Regions from separate parts of the Rhizobium sp. NXC14 genome, predicted to be linked through region 1. Evidence: riboswitches for the same ligand, from Rfam matches in the RefSeq annotation. Region 1 holds a riboswitch; each other region holds the start of a gene.
The links. Region 1 has a riboswitch for cobalamin ahead of bluB (5,6-dimethylbenzimidazole synthase). Riboswitches for the same ligand answer to the same signal wherever they lie in the genome.
Positions count from the first base shown of each region.

Region 2: it holds a riboswitch for cobalamin, as region 1 does, so the genes downstream of both, cobU (bifunctional adenosylcobinamide kinase/adenosylcobinamide-phosphate guanylyltransferase) here and bluB (5,6-dimethylbenzimidazole synthase) in region 1, are expected to answer to the same signal.
Region 3: it holds a riboswitch for cobalamin, as region 1 does, so the genes downstream of both, NXC14_RS18065 (CbtB domain-containing protein) here and bluB (5,6-dimethylbenzimidazole synthase) in region 1, are expected to answer to the same signal.
Region 4: it holds a riboswitch for cobalamin, as region 1 does, so the genes downstream of both, nrdH (glutaredoxin-like protein NrdH) here and bluB (5,6-dimethylbenzimidazole synthase) in region 1, are expected to answer to the same signal.

Region 1 covers NZ_CP021030.1:2,494,080-2,499,269, forward strand. The annotation lists gene NXC14_RS12310 (ribonuclease H) at 1-244, opposite strand, end outside; gene NXC14_RS12315 (DUF2865 domain-containing protein) at 683-1,783, shown strand; gene bluB (5,6-dimethylbenzimidazole synthase) at 1,787-2,476, opposite strand; cobalamin riboswitch at 2,518-2,704, opposite strand; gene NXC14_RS12325 (3-deoxy-7-phosphoheptulonate synthase) at 2,986-4,050, shown strand; gene NXC14_RS12330 (TolB family protein) at 4,047-4,874, opposite strand; gene NXC14_RS12335 (NAD+ synthase) at 4,937-5,190, opposite strand, start outside.
Region 2 covers NZ_CP021030.1:2,622,991-2,628,180, reverse strand. The annotation lists partial or broken gene NXC14_RS12970 (chloride channel protein) at 1-1,167, opposite strand, end outside; cobalamin riboswitch at 1,394-1,790, shown strand; gene cobU (bifunctional adenosylcobinamide kinase/adenosylcobinamide-phosphate guanylyltransferase) at 2,188-2,697, shown strand; gene cobW (cobalamin biosynthesis protein CobW) at 2,704-3,759, shown strand; gene cobN (cobaltochelatase subunit CobN) at 3,763-5,190, shown strand, end outside.
Region 3 covers NZ_CP021030.1:3,687,676-3,692,865, forward strand. The annotation lists gene NXC14_RS18050 (sulfite oxidase-like oxidoreductase) at 1-230, shown strand, start outside; gene NXC14_RS18055 (hypothetical protein) at 215-784, opposite strand; gene NXC14_RS18060 (CbtA family protein) at 838-1,572, opposite strand; gene NXC14_RS18065 (CbtB domain-containing protein) at 1,687-1,896, opposite strand; cobalamin riboswitch at 1,922-2,071, opposite strand; gene NXC14_RS18070 (histidine phosphatase family protein) at 2,128-2,676, shown strand; gene NXC14_RS18075 (bifunctional diguanylate cyclase/phosphodiesterase) at 3,151-4,722, shown strand; gene NXC14_RS18080 (acetate/propionate family kinase) at 4,861-5,190, shown strand, end outside.
Region 4 covers NZ_CP021030.1:4,047,422-4,052,611, reverse strand. The annotation lists gene NXC14_RS19775 (helix-turn-helix domain-containing protein) at 1-242, opposite strand, end outside; gene NXC14_RS19770 (heavy metal translocating P-type ATPase) at 313-2,550, shown strand; cobalamin riboswitch at 2,760-2,984, shown strand; gene nrdH (glutaredoxin-like protein NrdH) at 3,246-3,467, shown strand; gene nrdI (class Ib ribonucleoside-diphosphate reductase assembly flavoprotein NrdI) at 3,481-3,882, shown strand; gene nrdE (class 1b ribonucleoside-diphosphate reductase subunit alpha) at 3,861-5,190, shown strand, end outside.

The sequences.
Region 1 (5,190 bases):
TTGCTTCGCTATTGATCCACATGACTGCCTGCAAGACGGCGGTCAATTCCATCGAATTATTGGCGGAATCACGCACACCGCCGAAGCTGGACGCGATTTCCACAGAATCGCGATAGGCGACAAAGGCCCAGCCTCCGTGCCCGGAACCGGGGTCATAACAACCATCCACGAAGACGTGGAGACCGTGTTGGGCTGTCGGGGCCGTCGTTATGGGGGAGCTTAGCTCCTTGCAAATGCCTGCCATTTTCGCCTTCGCTGCGCCCCCCGCACTGACCTGCGCGATTTGCGACGGCCATCCGAAGCCGACATTGGAATTGCACGTCCCCTCGTGTCAACCATTGACGACGCTGACACCGAAAGCGCCTACTGCCGATGGGAACTGCGAGGGGCAGCGCCATGGGCAATCCGTCCTGCAGGCCGGCCCCGCCCATGTTACGCCACTGAGCCATGCCCGGTATCGGTTTGCTTTCTGCGGGACGTCCCATGAGCTTCTCATACCAGATGAGCGCCTCGTCGAAGTTCTACTTACCTAACGGAAGATTACCCACATCTTCTGGCTAAAATCTCGAAAATGCGCTAGGAATTCATCCAAGCTTATTAAGAGAAACACGTTAAGAGACAAGGTACGGCGGATGGACGCCACCTTTGACCGATCGACACTTTCTCATTCCCGGACGACGCCGTGAAACGCCGAAATCTGTCTCTTGCTCTTATGCTTGCGCTGGCATCACCGGCCGCCGCACAGACCAGCGCTATTTGCAACGACTTGCGCGGTCGCCTTGCCGACCTGCCACGATCGATCGGTAGCAATAACGGGCCGGAAGCGCGCCAATATGCAAATGCCATGGCCGAGCAGAACCTCGAGCTGCGCAAGGTCCGCAACGATCTGCGCAATAACGGATGCACTTCCGGCAGCATGGTCGTGATTGGCAGTGACAACGCCGATTTTTGCGCCGAACTCTCTGACGCCGAAGCCCGGATGATCGACAATATCCGTTATCTCCAGGAGCGCCGCGACGAGCTGCGCAACCAGGGCGACGGCACTGACGACGCGCGCCGAGAATTGACGGCGGCACTCGAACGCAACGGCTGCAACAGCGACAATTTCTATGCCCCGACCGAGCGTAGCGCAGACGACCCCGCCCCGAGTGTCGAGGAACAGGCGATGCGCACCGATACCTTCATTCCGCTCGGCGGCGGTGAAGAGACCGATCTGCGTTACGGCCTGCCGAGGGCCGAAATGTTTTCACCGATCAGCACCATCTGCGTGCGCAGCTGCGACGGTGGCTTCTTCCCGATCAGCTCAAATACCACTTCGGTGGATTTCGGCCGCGATGCCCAGACCTGCGCCAAGATGTGCCCCGGCATTGAAACCGAGCTCTTCTATCGCGACGTGACCAGCACCGACTCCTCGAACATGATCTCGGTCGCAACGGGCGCGCCCTATAGCGCCATGAAGAACGCTTTTGTCTACAAGAACCGCGCGCCTGGCGAGAAAAATTCCTGCGCCTGCAATCTCACCGCCTATTACGAGGAGATGCGCGGCAAGCAGGCCCTGAGCGAACCGCCGGAGCAGGGCTCGATAACGACGGTCCGCACTAAACCGCCGACGAAAGATACAGCGGCAGCATCAGCCCCGCCGCAGCCATCCGTTGCCGAACGTCCCTACGACCCCACGCAGAACAAGGTTCGTCAGGTCGGCCCGCAATTCCTTGCGGGCGACCAGGGCTCGATCGACCTTGCCAATCCGGCGACGCCGGGGCCGCAACCACAGCAGCAGTAATTGCTACGGATCGTTGCGTCCCCATCCGTCGTGGAAAACGAGTTCCTCGAGCGGCAGCCGCTGCCGCCAACCTTTGACCGAAAGTTCCGGTTCGTCATAAAGACGGTCGACAAAGCCGGCGCAGAGCCAGGCGACCACCTCGATATGCTCCGGTATGCCGAGAATTGTTTTCAGGTCGCCTTCGCGAAAGATGCTGACCCAGCCGATGCCGACCCCTTCGGCGCGGGCGGCAAGCCAGAGATTCTGAATGGCGCAAACGGTCGAATAGGAATCCATCCGCGGATTGTGCGTCCGCCCCAGCACGACGCTGCCGCCGCGGGTGGGATCGCATGTCACGCATATGCCGAGCGGCGCCTCGACGATGCCTTCCAGCTTCAGGGAGCGATAGGTCTGCCGGCGTTCGCCCTCGAACATCAGTGCCGCCTCCTCATTCGCATTCGCAAAGGCATCCCTTACGCGTGCTCGCACGGCTTCGCTTTTCACCAGGACGAAATTCCACGGCTGCATGAAGCCGACCGAGGGCGCATGATGGGCGGCAGTCAAGAGCCGTGCCACGACATCGTCGGGCAAGGGATCGGGCAGGAACTGGCTGCGCACGTCACGCCGCGTCATGATCGCGTGATACACGGCTTCGCGCTCGGCCGGCGAAAAACCGGACACCGCCGAAAGGGCATCCGCATCAAAGGGTCGCATCGTCAAATCCCCAACAACGCAACCGCCCGCCGTCCGCGCGGGTTGGGTCTATCGCGCCAGGCCGGTCTTCTGACTTGGCTTCATCCATCTGCCGCAGCCTTCCCGGCAAAGCCAGTGGCGTGATGAAGCGGCAGACGTCGGCCTTACAGCGTTGGGCACGTTCCGGCCTTGCACCGGATTCCCGATTCTCCCGCCTCGAGGGCGGGCACCTGACGGCGGATCTATTTCAGGAAATCGGAACGGAGGCAAGCGTCGGCACGTCAGCCTCAAAGAGGCGAACCCGTGATTTCGCCTCGCAGATTTTGCGTGACAATGAGCGGCCGCGACGCTACATACGCGCAATGTCGACGACTTCAGCCTACGCCTCCTCGCGATTTTATTCGTACCGCTGCTTCCAGCGGATGCGGGTCTGTGCGTAACTGAATTCAACGCGACGACAACCCGAACAGCCGCTAGTCTACCTGGCGGCTTTTCTGTTCCGCACGGTATGACCAAACAGGAGCCATGCCGTGCCCGACACCATCGATGATCTGCGTATTCTCGAGATCACCCCGCTGACCAGACCCGCCGATATCATCGCTGAAATTCCCCGAACCGCTTCAGTCAGCGAGACGGTGACCAGCAACCGCAATGCCATCCACCAGATTCTCAAGGGTGAAGACGACCGCCTGATCGTCGTCATCGGCCCCTGCTCCATCCACGATCCCGTTGCTGCACGCGAATATGCCGCGCGGCTGGCCGAGCAGCGACAGCGCTTCTCCAGTGATCTGGAAATCGTCATGCGCGTCTATTTCGAAAAGCCCCGCACCACAGTCGGCTGGAAGGGCTTGATGAACGACCCGCATCTCGATGGCAGCTACCGTATCGAGGAAGGGCTGAGAATTGCCAGGCGCCTGCTGCTCGACGTCAACGCGATGGGCCTTCCGGCGGGTGTCGAATTCCTCGAGACGATCACACCGCAATACATTGCCGATCTCGTCAGCTGGGGTGCGATCGGCGCCCGCACGACCGAGAGCCAGATCCATCGCCAGCTCGCCTCCGGCCTCTCCTGCCCGATCGGCTTCAAGAACGGCACCGACGGCGGCGCTCGCGTCGCGATCGACGCGATCCTGGCCGCTTCGCAGCCGCACCACTTCCCGGCCGTCACCAAGGACGGACAGGCGGCAATCGCTTCGACGAAGGGGAATGAAGACTGCCACATCATTCTGCGAGGCGGCAAGCGGCCGAATTATGAGGCGGCCGATGTCGGAGCCGTCACAGCGGAATGCCTGAAAGTCGGGGTCACCCCGCGCATCCTTATCGACGCCAGCCATGCCAACAGCGGCAAAGATCCGATGAACCAGCCACGGGTTGTCAAGGACGTCGCCGGACAGATCTCCGCGGGCAATCACCACATCAAGGGCATGATGATCGAAAGCAACCTCGTTGCCGGCCGCCAGGATCTCGTTCCCGGCAAGCCGCTGGTCTACGGCCAGTCCATCACCGATGGCTGCATTGACTGGGATATGTCGGTGAGTGTGCTGGAAGATCTGGCGGACGCCGCTCGCAGGCGGCGCCGAGCGGCAGCGGCTTAAGCCGCCGGAAAATACCTGACATAAGCAAACTCGTCACCATCAGGAGACCAGCAGGGCACGTTGATCGTGCCCTGCCCGCCGAAAAGCTCGAACAGCGTCTTCAGGTTGCCGCCGTCCATATCCATCAGCCGCAGCCGCACGTCGAGATCGCGCGGATGGTCGAAGACCGAAGGATCGTAGGACAGGATCAGCACCTTGTCGTTTTTGGGCGATGGATGGGGAAACCAGTTCCCCTGATTGTCCGACGTCACCTGTTCGAGGCCTGTGCCATCCGGATGGATGCGCCAGATCTGCATCAGCCCGGTGCGGCTGGAATTGAAATAGATCCATTGGCCGTCGGCGGAATAATCCGGCCCGTCGTTGCGGCCTTCGCCATGCGTCAGCCGCGTCTCGACGCCGCCGTCGACTGAGATCGTACAAATGTCGAAAAGATCGTCGCGAATGCCGCAATAGGCGAGCTGGCGGCCATCCGGTGACCAGCCATGCCAATAGGACGGCTGGTTTTGCGTGATGAGCCGCGGCGTGCCGCCTTCGACCGGCAGGATGTAGATCGTCGACTTGCCGAATTCCGTCTTGTCCGAGATGACGATCTCAGTGCCATCAGGCGAAATGCCGTGATCATTGTTGCAATTGACGGCAAAGCCCGTATCGACCTTCACCACCTCGCCGCCATCGAGCGGCAGCCGGAAGAGCAGCCCGTCGCCGTTCAGCAGGAGATAGGAGCCATCGGCTGAGAAATTCGGCGCTTCCACCAGCCTGTCCGTCTGCCAGACCTCGCGAGCCCTGCCCGTCCCGACATTGTAGATCTCGACCGAGCTGCGCATGTTGCCCCCCTGATATGTCGCTTGCGTCAGCGATCCCGATTGCGTCAGCGATCACGATCACGTCAGCGATCCCGGAACCGGTTGGTGATCGGGTAGCGTCGGTCGCGGCCGAAGTTCTTCTTCGTGATCTTAACGCCCGGCGCCGATTGCCGGCGCTTATATTCGGCAAGATAGAGCAGGTGCTCGACGCGGTGGACGGTGGCGACGTCATGGCCGCGCGCGACGATCTCCTCGACCGCCATTTCCTTCTCCACCAGGCATTCGAGAATATCGTCGAGGACGGGATAGGGCGGCAGCGAATCCTGGTCCTTCTGGT
Region 2 (5,190 bases), 130 kb from region 1:
CCGCCAGGGAACTCATCCCGACCACAGCATAAATAACCGGCGTCAATGTCGCATCGGCAAAATAGGGGCCGCAATAAGCAAAGAGCTTGCCCAGCAGGGCGCCCATGAACAGCGAGGCGAAGAACAGACCACCCCTGAAGCCAGAACCGATCGAGATTGCCGAAGCCAGCGATTTCAGGAGAAAGAGACCGATCAGCGCCGGGATCGCCACGTCGCGGGACAAGTTAAGATGCAGCGCCCCGTGGCCGGGCGAAAGGACCTGCGGCGAGATCATCGCGAGAAGCCCGACGATGATGCCGCCGAGCGCCGGGCGAAAGGGCGGAGCGATCGAGCTTTTGCGCGCCACCTCCTCAATGAAGGCCACGCCCTGCATGAGGAGAATGCCAACGCCGGCGCAGAAGACGCCGAGCAGCAGCGCCGGGACATAATCGGCCGGCACGACCGAGCCGAAGCTGCCAATATCGATGGTGAAATCGCCCTCGGCAAGCAACCTTGCGATGAGGGTCGAAACGAGGGCGGAGACCACAACCGGGGTTAACGATACGATGGTGTAGGTGCCGATGTCAGCTCGAAGGCGTAGAAGGCGCCCGTCAGCGGCGCATTGAAGGCGGCGGCGATGGCGCCGGCCGCGCCGCAACCGACGAGGATACGCAGGTCCGAGCGGCGCAGCTGCAGCTTCAGGCCGAATTTGGAAGCGATGCCGGCGGCGAGCTGGGTATAGCCGGCTTCCAGGCCGACGGAGGCGCCGAAGCCGTTGGAGATCAGGTTCTGTACGGCAACGATGATGCTATCGGTCAGGGAGAGGCGGCCGCCGTGCAGCGCATTTGCCTCGATCGGGTCGACCATGGGTTTCTTGCGCCGTTTGGCGAGCACCAGGAGCAGCAGGCCGAGCAGGGCGCCACCAATGAGAGGGGCGGTGAGCAGCAGCATCTTGTCCTGGATTGCCGACGCGCTCAGCCTTTCACTGTCGGCGATGCCGAAAACAATCTGGTGCAGCTCGCTGGAGACATAGCTCATGCCGGTCACGGCAAGGCCCGAGGCGATGCCGACGATGGCGCCGGCCAGCGACAGGCCGACTTCGCTGCGGCGCGTCAGGGCGCGCAGTCGCCCCGGATCGAAGAAAACACGCAGCGCGCTCAGGCGGCGCCGATCCATTTTCATAAGCATGGCTAGACAACTAGGCGAGGAGAGGCCGGGTCAAGGGCGGAGGTGCAGTCGCCTTGCAACGCAATTGCGGCGAAAAGCCGACGGCCACATCAAACATTCATGACGTAAGCCGCTGATAAAAGACGATACTTCCGGTAGGGTCAGTGGTGTTGGCCGGCCTTTCGCGCAGTCCAGCGGGAAGGCGGTGGCGAAGGTCGGTTGACTTCACCCGCCGGCTTGCCTAACCATCCGAGGAATAACGGATGGTTCCGGATCGGCATTTCGCCTTCCGGATGAAAAGGGAATGTGACGGGGCGGACCCACATCGGGCGCCTTCATCACAGCCGACCCCGCGACTGTAGAGCGGTCAGGGTCTTCCATCCGGCATCGGACCTCTTCCGGCCTAACCGTAATAGTGCAGGCGGGCGGGATGGGCGACATGCCGGAAAAGCCACTGGAGATGCATGGTGATCAACCGGGGTCGGACGCCTCTAACTCTACGAATCGTCCACCTTTTCACCGAGGCAGCCGGGAAGGCGAGGCAGATCCGCTGGCACGATCAGGGGCGACCGGGCTTCCGGTTCGCCCCCGATCGCCGCCGATAACCGCGAGCCAGGAGACCTGCCTTCCGTGCCGGGCGAACAGCCCAAACCTGGGCAAGAGACCCGCTGCCAGCACGGAGGTTGTTTTGGCTGAAAGAACGAATTCAGCGCCGCCTCTGGTGGTGCGTATGAGAGGTGCCGGTTCGTCGCCTGCAGGTTATGTCTGCGTATTACGCGCCTTCCTTTCCTCCCTCATTCCTGTGCTTGTCACAGGAATCCGGCCACGGCGCGTCCGCGCCGTGATTAACTATGCGCAGGCAACGAATGAGCCTTCCGTGCCCAAGGACTTGGGCAAGCTGGATTCCTGTGACAAGCACAGGAATGAGGGAAGTGAATGGGGTGGCGCGGCTTTCCCAAGCAAAGTTTTGGCTACCGTGGCTCATAAAGTTAAAACTAGAACAAGCTGCAGCGGCACGCCTCCTCAGAGGAATATTCGGGCATGACCACCACGCTCATCCTCGGCGGGGCACGCTCCGGCAAATCCCGTTTCGCCGAAAATCTCGTTATGGCAAGCGGCCTCGAGCGCCACTATCTCGCCACCGGCCGTGCCTGGGACGAGGAGATGCAGACGCGTATAGCCCAGCACAGGACCGATCGCGGCCCTTCCTGGATGACGCATGAGGAGCCGCTCGATCTTTTCGGCGTGCTTGGCGCCATCGATGGCGAGGGACGCATTGTGCTTGTCGATTGCCTGACGCTCTGGGTGACCAACCTGATGATGGCGGAGCGCGAGATGGCTGTGGAATTTGCCGCGCTCGCCGATTTCCTCCCCGGCGCCAAGGCGCAACTCGTCTTCGTTTCCAACGAGGTTGGTCTCGGGATCGTCCCTGACAATCGCATGGCGCGCGATTTTCGCGATCATGCCGGACGGCTGCACCAAACAATCGCGGCGAAGGCCGACGAGGTCTATTTCATTGCGGCCGGTCTGCCGCTGAAAATGAAGGGTTGAAGTTCCATGAACCAGCAGAAAATTCCCGCAACCGTCATCACCGGCTTCCTCGGCGCCGGCAAGACGACGATGATCCGCAACCTGCTCACCAATGCCGGCGGCAGAAAGATTGCGCTTATCATCAACGAGTTCGGCGATCTCGGCGTCGATGGCGAGGTCCTGAAGGGCTGTGGAGCGGAGAATTGCAGCGAGGACGATATCATCGAACTCACCAATGGCTGCATCTGCTGCACAGTCGCCGACGATTTCATTCCGACGATGACGAAGCTCCTGGAGCGCGAAAAGCGGCCCGACCATATCGTCATCGAAACCTCCGGCCTCGCCCTGCCGCAGCCGCTGGTCGCCGCCTTCAACTGGCCCGATATTCGCACCCAGGTGACCGTCGACGGCGTCATTACGGTCGTCGACAGTGCGGCCGTTGCCGCCGGCCGTTTCGCCGACGACCATGATGCAGTCGAGGCGGCGCGCAGCGAGGACGACTCGCTCGATCATGAGAGCCCGATCGAGGAGCTGTTCGAAGACCAGCTCACATGCGCCGATCTCATCGTGCTCAACAAGACCGACCTGATCGATGGCGATGGCCTTGACCGCGTGAAGAGCGAAGTCGCCTCCCGCATTGCCCGCAAGCCGGTCATGATCGAAGCCAGGAATGGCGAGGTGCCGGCAGGCGTGCTGCTCGGCCTCGGCATCGGCACCGAAGACGATATCGCCAACCGCAAGTCCCATCACGAGCTGGAGCACGAGGAGGGGGCGCCACACGACCACGACGAATTCGAAAGCTTCGTTGTCGAACTCGGCGCTGTTTCCGATCCGACGGGCTTTGTCGAGAAGCTGAAGGGCATCATCACCGAGCATGATGTGCTGCGCCTCAAAGGCTTCATCGACGTCTTGGGCAAGCCCATGCGCCTGCAACTGCAGGCCGTCGGCAGCCGCATCGACCAGTATTTCGACCGCGCCTGGGCAGCGGACGAGGCGCGCCGCACGCGCCTCGTCGTCATCGGCTTGCATGAAATGAACGAGGACGCGGTACGCAAGGCGATCGAAGCGCTCGTTCAGGGATAATCGATGCATCTGCTTCTTGCCCAGCAGGGAACGATCAGCGACGGCGAGGAGGCGATCGACCTCGGCCAGTCGCCCGGCGATATCCTGTTTCTTTCGGCTGCCGACACCGAACTCGCCGCGATTGCTGCCGCCTATCACGAGTGTGAAGGGATGCCGCATTCGCTGAGGCTCGCGAATCTGATGAGCCTCAAGCATCCAATGTCGGTCGATACCTATGTCGAGCGAACGGCCCGGCACGCCAAGTTGATCGTCGTGCGTGCGCTCGGCGGCGCCAGCTATTTCCATTATGCGCTGGAGGCGCTGCACGCCGTTGCTGCCCGCAATGGCGTGAAGATTGCGGTATTGCCTGGCGATGCCAAGCCGGATGCCGGGCTGGTTCCTTTCTCCAATGTTGACCTCGACGATCTCAACGGGCTGTGGGCCTACCTGATCGAAGGCGGCGACACCAATGCGCGGGATTTTCTCGCCTATGCTTCGGCGATGCTGTCAGCGGCGGAGAAGCCGGCGCCGGCAGTGCCGCTGATGAAGGCGGGCATCTGGTGGCCGGGGCGAGGGGCGATCGGGGTCGAGGAGTGGCGGCGGGTCGTCGGTTCGCATGTCGCGCCAACGTCGTCCGTCAAGCGTGTGACACCAAGCTCGACAGAAGAGGTGGAATTCGAACCCACGTCCCCCATCGTCGCCATCAGCTTCTACCGTGCCCTAGTCCAGAGCGGCGAGACCGGGCCGGTCGAGGCGCTGATCGAGGCCCTGGCCGCGCTTGGCCTGCGGCCGCTGCCGGTCTTTGCCTACAGCCTAAAGGATCCCGTTTCGACAGGCGTTCTCGAGAGCGTGTTTTCGGCGTTGAAACCGGATGTCGTCATCAACACAACGGGCTTTGCGGTCTCCGCACCGGGCGCGGACCGGCAACCGACGGTGCTGGAGGCGGATGGCGCCGTCGTGCTGCAGGCAATCCTGTCGGCTTCGTCGAGGGAGGCCTGGGTGGCTTCGTCGCAGGGTCTGTCGGCGCGCGACCTCGGCATGAATGTGGCGCTGCCTGAAGTCGATGGGCGAATATTGGCGCGGGCGGTGTCCTTCAAGACGGCGGCGCGTTACGACGCTGTTGTCGAGGCGAACATCGTAGCCAGCATGCCCGATGCCGGTCGGGTGCGTTACACGGCGGAACTGGCCGCCAACTGGGCGCGGCTGCGCGGGACGCCAGCCAATAGGAGGCGCATCGCTCTCGTGATGGCCAATTATCCAAACCGCGACGGCCGGCTCGGCAACGGCGTCGGGCTCGACACGCCGGCCGGCAGCATCGAGGTGCTTCGGGCAATGGCGGCCGCGGGTTATCCAGTCGCCGATCTTCCGGCCGATGGTGACGCGCTGATCCAGCATCTGATGGAGGGGCCGACCAATTCGGGACATGACGGCCGGCTTATCCGCGAGGCGCTT
Region 3 (5,190 bases), 1.2 Mb from region 1:
ATTTCGCCGCCGAGGATGCGATCCTGGCGACCTCCTGGGAAGGCCTGCCGCTGACACCGGAGCACGGCGGCCCAATGCGCCTCGTCGTGCCGCATCTTTATTTCTGGAAAAGCGCCAAATGGCTGCGCCGCATCGAGTTGCTCGCCGCCGACGAGGCCGGCTTCTGGGAAAAGAACGGCTACCATATGTATGGCGATCCGTGGCGCGAGCAGCGCTATTCCGACGACTGAGCCTTCGGCCGCAGGAAACGGCGAAGCGTCAGGATGGCAAGCCCCAACATGGCGGCCAACGCCGTCAGAGACGCCATGCTGGCAGGATGCAGCGGCACCTTGCTCCAGCTCGGCTTGACGATATTGGCGGTATTGAATGCCTCGCCGCTGAACTGGCAGGTAATAAAGGCAAGCCCGCGACCCGCCATCTCGGCGTCGATGGCCGAGATGATTTCGCCCGCCGCGGTTGCCTCCCGCGGCATCTCACGCATCGCCAGCAGCACGGCTTTCGTCGCCGCGAGATAGGCATGGGCGCATTCGTTGAACGGGCTCTCCTCGTCCGTCACGCTGCCGGGCATCCGACCCCAGAGGCAATAGGAATACTGGATTTCGGCGTAGTTCAGGACACGCCGGAACGATTCGTTCGTATCGGCAGCCCGTGACGCCAGCATGCTGATGCTGCTGCGATACTCCGAAATGATCGCCATCTCGCCGTGGGAAATTGCCGGAATATCGAGCCCGGTATCGGAGCCGCCAGAGCTGCTCCCATGGCCGAAAGCATTTCCGATAAACATTGGCAACAGGCTCGCGATGAGACCGAGAAAGGCAAACCTTCCGATATGCCGCATCACCGGAACGCCGGCCGCAGTCCACTCTTGGCGGCAAGACCCCTTTCTGCCAGCGCTCCGAAAACCAGACCGAGCGTTGCCCAAAGGATCGCATGCATGCCGAGCGAGGTGGTGCGGAACCGCCAGAGTACCATCGCCGAGAAATTCTCGGGCACCTCGTTGATCGGCGGCAACAGATAAAGCACGAAGCCGATGAAGACGAGATAGGCGATGCCGGCGATGATCGCGCCGTTCCAGAGACCGAAGCGCTCGCCAAGGCGGCGCGACAGCGCGATCGCGGCAACCAGCGAGGCGAGCGAAACGACAATCATCAGGAAGAACAGCTCGGTCCTGACGCCGATCGTTTCGGGATTGCCGACCGCCGGGGGGGTGGCCGGATATTTGATTCCGGGAACAAGCACCACTGCCACGAAGGCGGCAATGGCGATGACGGCCGAGGTGCCGCGCGCCGAGAGGCTGCTGAAGCGGCCATGTACGAAGGCGAAGGCGAGCGAAAAGAGCCCACCGACGGCGATACTGTAGGCCATGACGCCGGTGAAAAGGCCGAGACCAGCCTGCGTGGCCCGGCTGACGATTTCAGGTTCGGCAGCTTCGCCCGCCGCCTCAGCGCTCGCCTCCTCGAAGGCGATTGCCGCATCAACCAGCGGCTCGCCGAAGATATGGGCGAAAGCGAAAACGAGGATGCCAGCAATCAGGCCCGCGAGCATGCCGCGAAGCAGAAGCCTTCCAACCATGTCAGTATTCCCCCTAAGCATGTCGCGCAAAAGTGTGCAGCGGTTTTGCGACAACGACATGTGTAAACAAAGACCTAAAGCGCGAGAAGCGAATCTGAAAGATCGCGATGCGCTTTAGTGGCAGGGAAAGCCGAGCAGATGGCGGCCGTCATGCACGAATTCGTGCACATACATGCCGTTGAACAGCGCCATCGCGCCTTCCTCGGTGCCGACGAAATAAAGAACGATGAGCATCAGCAGGCCGCCGAAAACCGCCCAGGGCAGGATTTCCCCTACAGGGATTGGCGCCGGTGCCGCAACGGGCGCGAAAGTGGTGTCAGACATGTATCCCTCCGGAATGACGCGTTCAGTCGAAAGAGTGTTGTGCGGCAGGGTCTGACTTCCAGCGTAAAGAACTTCGACACGCTGGTCACAGTGGCGCGACCGCGCCGGATTTCCACCGGCTTCCAAACCCGCAACAGCACGGTTATATCTGGACGCCGAAGAGACTGTCAACGAAACTTCGAGACGCCGTCGAAGGGTCGTCCCCACCATATTGCGATGATCGGAACAACCGTGAATACCCGCCTCACCTGGATCTGTCACGGCGCCACGGCGGCAAGCCGCAAGGCCCTGTTCCCGCTGGATGAGCCGCTGGAAGACAAGGCCGCTGAAGAAGCCGGCCGGATGACCGCCCTGCCTCAGGCCGACCGGATCGTCACTAGCCCGGCTTTGCGTGCCCGCCAGACCGCTACAGCCCTCGGTCTCGACGCTCAAATAGAACAGCGGCTTGCCGACTGCGACAATGGCCGCTGGGCCGGCAGGCCGATTGCGGCAATCGGCACCGAAGAGCCGGAGAACCTCATGGCTTGGATGAGCGATCCGGAAGCCGCCCCACATGGCGGCGACAGTTTTCTCGGTCTGCGGACGCGCGTCGCCGGCTGGATGGATGAACAATCCACGCTCGGCGGTCATGTGATAGCCGTCACCCACGCACCGATTATAAGAACAGCGATTGCGCATGTGCTTCAGGCTCCCCTCCCCTCCTTCTGGCTCGTCGACGTCGAGCCGCTGGTGGTCGTTCGGATGACCAGCAATGGACAGCGCTGGTCGCTGCGCCTCTAGAGAATTAGACATCCCTCATACTATCCAGCCTTACGCAAGCAAATCGCGTCATCTCTATTGAACCGGGTCTGACCGGGACTACTTCCTTGTCCCAAGGAGACGGAAGCTATGGCATATGATTGGAGTGGGGAGCGTACGCGGCGCCTGCGCTTGATGAGGGTCGTGACGTTCACCTTAGTTATGGTCGGTCTGGTCGTCAGCGTTCCGCTGCTGATCGTCACCGCCTGAAGAGCGAGACAGGGCGAGCGATGCGACAGCACGCTCGCCCTCGTTCTTTCGTGAGGCTCCCCTCGTCTTGAATCCGGACAATCTCTAGTCTTCGAAGCAGCACCAGCGAAACGCCGTAGCGCAGCCGACGTCCCGACAGCACCGCAACGGACGGGCTGCCACCTTCAACAATTCGCCTTATGGTTTCAACGAACATTTCAGATTTTCCTGATAGTCCGGCAGAGGGTGGAGATGGAGAATGCGATAATGCCTGCGTTTTTCCGAAGCAGGGCCGGAAGGCAATGCGTGTCGGTTGTGGTTTTCGGAGTAACCCTCTGGATCCTCGGCACGGTGCTGCACTTCGACGACCGCCTCGTCTCCTTCATGACCGGTTTCGGCGAGTACGGGGCGGATAAGCTCGTTCTGGCTCTCGGCATCGCTGGCGCGATGAGCTTCATCTATTCGGTGCTTCGCATCGCCGACCTGCGCAAGGAAATGGAGCTGCGCGCCACCGAACAGGCAAAGGCCGATTGGACGGCAACCCACGACCATCTGACCAAGCTGCCGAACCGCTACGCCTTCGAGCGCAAAATCCTCTCACGGCCGGTCGGAAGCGACGAGGGCAAGATCGAGGAATGGGACGACAACGTCACGATCTTCTCCGTCGACCTCGACGGCTTCAAAAAAGTCAACGATCTCGTCGGCCACAAGGGCGGCGACGTGTTGCTGGTCGAAGTTGCCAGACGCATCTGCGCGCTTGGCAACGCGGATTGCGTTTACCGCTTCGGCGGTGACGAATTCATCATCGTCGCCTTTTCCCTGACGGCAGAGCGCGAGGAGCGTTTCGCCAAGTTGCTGATCCAGGCAGTCACCCGGCCGATCCATATCGATGGCTTTGCCGTCGAAGTCGGCGCCAGCGTCGGCTACGATCGCTGGCTTGAGGGCAGCGAGCCGCTGGAAGACGCCGCCCACCGTGCGGATCTCGCCATGTATGAGGCCAAATCACGCGGCCCCAACCATTATCTCGTCTTCGAAGCTTCGATGCAGGACAAGGTAACGGAACGTGCCTCTCTGGAAAGCAGGCTGCGCGCGGCAATCGCCGACAAGGCGATCATGCCTTTCTATCAACCTTTGATTGATTTGAAAACCGGCCGGCTTTGCGGTTTCGAAGCCCTCGCGCGCTGGGTCGGCGAGGATGGTATCAATATTCCGCCGCCTGTTTTCATCGACATTGCCGAGGAAACCGGGATGATCACCGCCCTGTTCGAGGATCTCCTTGCGCAGGCCTGCGGCGATGCGCTCACTTGGCCAGCGCATGTCACGTTGTCCTTCAATGTGTCGCCGGTGCAGATGGAAGACAGGCTGCTGGCCTCCCGCATCCTCAAGGTCCTTTCAGCAAGCCGGCTGCCGCCGCAACGCCTGGAGATTGAGATCACCGAAAACGCGCTGATCCAGGATCCCGCTATCGCCGCCATCATTCTCGAAGAGCTGCATGCGGCCGGCATCCAGATCGCTCTCGACGATTTCGGTACGGGCTATTCGAGCCTTGCCCAGCTCGCCCGCTACCGCTTCGACAAGATCAAGATCGACAAGAGCTTCATCGCCACCTATCGCGACGACGAACGCCAGGAAAAAATCGTCCGCGCCATGCTTGGCCTCAGCAGAAGCCTCAACATCAAGACGACTGCGGAAGGTGTCGAGGAGCATGGCCAGCTTGCCTTCCTGCTGCAGCTCGGCTGCGACATCGGCCAAGGCTATCTTTTCGGTAAGGCGATGCCCGCCGCCGAGGCGAGCATCTTCATCCGCGATCGCAACGCCAATCTGGCGTCAACCGCCTGACCCTCGCGTAATTCGACAAAACTGTCCCAAGGCTGCCACGCACCGTCAGCATGTGGCGCTCGGGCGGCCATGCCTTTCCGGCGGGAGTTTCGGCGCTAAGTTCGGTCATCGTGACGACTGTGCGGAGTCTCTGAAGACATGTCATCCACCGACCTCCTCCTGACATTCAACGCCGGCTCATCGACGGTGAAGGTCGGCGTCTTCTCGATTGATGGTGCCGAGGCACGACACCTAGGAAAGGGCGTCATCGATCTCCGCGCCGAGCCGCTCTCGCTTGTCCTGACCAAGGGATCGCAGACATTCGATATGTCCCTGAAGGCGGAGGTGACGGACGATCTGCACGGGGTCATCGACGAGACCTTCACGCGTCTCGCCGATCACTTCGATATGGCAGCGGCGGCCGTAGCCGGCCACCGCGTCGTCCATGGGGGCGAGCGCTTCACGAGCGCCGTCGCGCTTGATGACGTC
Region 4 (5,190 bases), 1.6 Mb from region 1:
GCGCAGGACTGGTTCGGATCATCCTGCAGCGTGAGCAGCGTGCGGATTGCCTCGATCTCGAAACCGAGCTCGCGCGCGTGGCGGATGAAAGCGAGGCGGCTGATGTCGGCAGGTTCGAAGGATCGCTGGTTGCCTTCGCTGCGGCTCGGGGCCGCAAGCAGGCCGATGCTCTCGTAATAGCGCACCGTCGGCACCTTGACGCCGCTCCGGCGGGCCGCCTCGCCAATTGTGATCTTTTTCATGATTTTTCTCTTGCACCTCTAGTCGCTAGAGGATGTAGGAGGGATGCTTCTGTTTGACAAGGAAGCGGATATGACTGAGACGAGCGAGACACGATACAAGGTCGGCGGCATGGATTGCGCCGCCTGCGCGAGCAAAATCGATATCGCAGTCAGGCGCATAGCAGGCGTTGCCGATGTCTCAGTCTCGGTGGTGACAGGCACCATGACCATCCGGCATGACGGCAGCAGCGATCTCAAGGCGGTCGAGAAGAAGGTGACGGGCCTTGGTTATTCCGTTTCGCCCTTGACCGGAAATACGACGCCTGGGCATGAAGACCGCCGGCACCATCATCACGATCATGCCGCTCATGGCCATGGAGATCACGACCATGCCGGGCATGATCACGACCATGCCCATGACGAGAAGGAAATCGAAGGCTCGCATGGGCACGACGATGCACCGATGACCGGTCCCTGGTGGCGGAGCAGGAAGGGCCGGCTGACCATTTTTTCGGGTGCGGCGCTCGTTGCCGCCTATGCCGTCGGCCATCTGGTGCCGGCGGTCGCGTCCTACGCCTTCATCGTCGCCATGCTGGTCGGTCTGGCTCCGATCGCGCGGCGCGCTGTCATGGCGGCATTCTCCGGCACGCCGTTCTCGATCGAGATGCTGATGACGATCGCCGCCGTCGGCGCTGTTATCATCAATGCCGGCGAGGAAGCGGCAACGGTCGTATTCCTGTTTCTCGTCGGCGAGTTGCTCGAAGGCGTGGCGGCGGGCAAGGCGCGTGAAAGCATACAGTCGCTGACGGCCCTGGTGCCGAAGACTGCGCTGCTCGAAGACAATGGGCAGATGCGGGAGGTGCCGGCTGAAAGCCTTGCCGTCGGCACGGTTATCATGGTTCGCCCCGGCGATCGCATCTCTGCCGACGGCGTCATCGTATCAGGCGAGAGCGCGATCGACGAGGCTCCGGTGACGGGCGAGAGCACGCCGGCGAGCAAGGGCGTCGACGCCGTGGTCTATGCCGGTACGGTCAATGGCGATGCGGTGCTGAGGGTTCGCGTCACGGCGGCTGCTGCCGACAATACAATCGCCCGCGTCGTCAAGCTGGTGGAAGAAGCGCAGGAATCGAAGGCGCCGACGGAGCGCTTCATCGAGCGGTTTTCGCGCTACTACACGCCGGGTGTGGTCGTCATTGCCGCGCTGGTCGCGGTCGTTCCGCCGCTGTTCTTCGGCGGCGCGTGGAGTGAGTGGATCTACAAGGGTCTTGCCATCCTGCTGATCGGCTGCCCTTGCGCCCTCGTCATCTCGACGCCGGCGGCGATCGCGGCTTCGCTGTCGGCGGGCGCGAGGCGCGGGCTGCTGATGAAGGGCGGTGCGGTCCTGGAGACGCTCGGCAAGGTGACGATGGTCGCCTTCGACAAGACGGGCACGCTGACGGAAGGCAAGCCTCGGGTGACCGACATCCTTTCCTTTGGATTGGGTGAGGCGCAGCTCATGTCGCGCGCGGCGGTGCTCGAGCAGGGCTCCAGCCATCCCCTGGCACAGGCGATTCTCCACCGCGCCAAGGCGGACAGCGTGCCCGTGCCACCCGCCTTCGAGCTGGAAGCGCTGCCGGGCAAGGGTGTCACCGGCAAAATCGGCGGCGAGGCAGTTGATCTCTTGTCGCCGCCCGCCGCCCGCGAGCGTGGGGCGCTCAACGCGGAGCAGGAGGCGCGTATTGCGAAGCTCAACGACGAGGGCAAGAGTGTGTCGGTGCTGCTCGTCAATGGCGTTGCGGCTGGTCTGATCGCAATGCGCGACGAGCCGCGTGAGGACGCCGGGGCCGGGCTCTCGGCGCTCAAATCGGCCGGGGTCAAGGCGATGATGCTGACCGGCGACAACAAGCGGACGGCGGCAGCCGTCGCCGGCATGCTCGGCATCGACTGGCGGGGCGAGATGATGCCCGAGGACAAGCAGCGGGTCGTCGGCGAATTGAAGCGCAAGGGCTTCATAGTCGCCAAGGTCGGCGACGGCATCAACGACGCGCCGGCGCTCGCCGCCGCCGACATCGGTATCGCCATGGGCGGCGGCACCGATGTGGCGCTGGAGACGGCCGATGCCGCCGTGCTGCACGGGCGCGTTGGCGACGTGGCGCGAATGATCGCGCTTTCGCAGCGGACGATGCGCAATATCCTCGAGAATATCACCATTGCACTCGGGCTGAAGGCTGTCTTCCTGGTGACCACGATCATCGGGATCACCGGGCTCTGGCCGGCGATTCTCGCCGATACCGGAGCCACCGTGCTGGTTACGATCAACGCGCTCAGGCTGCTCCGCGTAGAGGAATAAATCCTTTCCTCTTCGGAGCGCCGATTAGGGCCGATCCGGAATCGAAAACCGCAGAGCCGGCTACAGGCCGGCTCTCGTCGTTCAGGCCTTCTCCACAGTTCGTTTTGTTTAAGCCTTCATTATCCATGTTTTTCACAGGAACGCAGTAATTTCAAACCTGCCGTAACGCAACGCACAAACCATCCGTTGACGTGAATTTCGATTCGCGTACTATATCTAGTGTTCAAGGTTCCTTCGATTCGTGAGGATCGTGGGCTAAGACGGGAATACGGTGCGTCTCGCCATGAGGGTGGGGCAAGGCCGGAGCTGCCCCCGCAACTGTGAGCGGAGAGCAACTGTCCGATTTCGGGTCACTGGGGCATGATACCTCGGGAAGGCTGGGCAGGTGCTTCGACCCGTGAGCCAGGAGACCTGCCTTGAATGAAACGTCCACCGGCGGGGTGTCCGGAAGGTCGCGTGCATGCAGCGGAATGATCCGCGCCTGTTGCGCTGCCCCGAACGACCGCATGAGCACTTCGGGGTTTGAAGTCATGTCGAGAGCATCAAGGCCGGCGCCCGCGCACATCCTGCGAGGGACCAAGTCAGGCGTTTAAAGCGCCAACCTTGCCAGATCACTATCAAGCATTTCCCCGGACGCCGCATGGCGCCCGATCCCAGTCCTGCGTCCTGAATTCATTGACTTCACGAGGAACATGATGAGCGTTACCGTTTACAGCAAGCCGGCCTGTGTCCAATGCACGGCCACTTACCGCGCCCTCGATCGCCTGGGCGTGGATTATGAGATCGTCGATATTTCCGAGGATGCCGAAGCGCTCGATCGCGTGCGTGGCATGGGCTACATGCAGGTTCCGGTCGTCGTTGCCGGCGAGCAGCATTGGGCGGGCTTCCGCCCCGACATGATCAGCGCGCTCTCCTGACCGGAGAAAAGCGGTGGGGCTGATCGTCTATTATTCCAGCCGATCCGGGAACACCCATCGTTTCGTCGAGAAGCTGGGATTGCGCGCGGCGCGCATCCCCCTCGGCGCTGAGGCCATCCACATTCGCGAACCCTATGTGCTGATCTCGCCTACTTATTGCGGAAACGGCGGTAAAGGGGCCGTGCCCAAGCAGGTGATCCGCTTCCTCAACGAGGCGGAAAACCGCTCCAACATCCGCGGCGTGATTGCTGCGGGCAACAGCAATTTCGGCGAGACCTATGGAATCGCCGGCGATGTCATCTCGAAGAAGTGCCAGGTGCCGTACCTCTACAGGTTCGAGCTCCTGGGAACTGCCGAGGATATCGCCAATGTCAAAGACGGGATGGGACGATTTTGGACACGGGAACAAATCTGACGCGGGACGCGGGCGCAAAACCGCTGAAAGCGGCCGAAACACTCGACTATCATGCACTGAACGCGATGCTCAACCTCTACGACGACGAGGGAAAGATCCAGCTCAACAAGGATCGCATGGCGGCCAAGCAATATTTCCTGCAGCATGTGAACCAGAACACCGTGTTCTTTCACAATCTTCGGGAAAAGCTCGATTACCTCGTCACGGAGGGCTATTACGAGCAGGAGGTTCTCGACCAGTATTCCTTCAATTTCGTCCGCGACCTGTTCGATCAGGCCTATGCCAGGAAATTCCGGTTTCCTACCTTCCTCGGGGCTTTCAAATATTACACCAGCTATACGCTGAAGACCTTCGACGGAAAGCGCTATCTCGAGCGCTACGAAGACCGCATCTGCATGGTGGCGCTGGCTTTGGCGCGCGGCGATGAGGCCCTTGCTCGCGACATAGTCGACGAGATCATTTCCGGCCGCTTCCAGCCGGCAACGCCCACCTTCCTCAATGCCGGCAAGAAGCAGCGCGGCGAACTCGTTTCCTGTTTCCTGCTGCGCGTCGAGGACAACATGGAATCGATCGGCCGGTCGATCAATTCGGCGCTGCAGTTGTCGAAACGCGGCGGCGGCGTGGCCCTGTCGCTGACCAATATCCGCGAGGCGGGCGCGCCGATCAAGCAGATCGAAAACCAGTCCTCCGGCATCATCCCCGTCATGAAGCTCCTGGAAGACAGCTTCTCCTATGCCAATCAGCTCGGTGCGCGGCAGGGGGCGGGTGCGGTTTATCTGAACGCCCATCATCCCGATATCATGCGCTTTCTCGACACCAAGCGTGAAAACGCCGATGAGAAAATCCGCATCAAGACGCTGTCGCTCGGCGTTGTCGTGCCCGACATCACCTTCGAACTCGCCAAGAACAATGAGGACATGTACCTGTTCTCGCCCTACGACGTGGAACGGGTCTACGGCGTGCCTTTCACCGAGATTTCGGTGACGGAGAAGTACCGGGAAATGGTGGCGGACGCCCGCATCTCGAAGAAGAAGATCAAGGCGCGCGAATTCTTCCAGGTCATCGCCGAAATCCAGTTCGAAAGCGGCTACCCTTACATCATGTTCGAGGACACGGTGAACCGCTCGAACCCGATTGCCGGGCGCATCTCCATGAGCAACCTCTGCTCGGAGATCCTGCAGGTGAGCGAGGCGAGCGACTATTATGACGATCTTTCCTACAAGCATCTCGGCAAGGATATTTCCTGCAATCTCGGTTCGCTGAACATTGCTGCGGCGATGGATTCGACCGACTTCGGCAAGACGATCG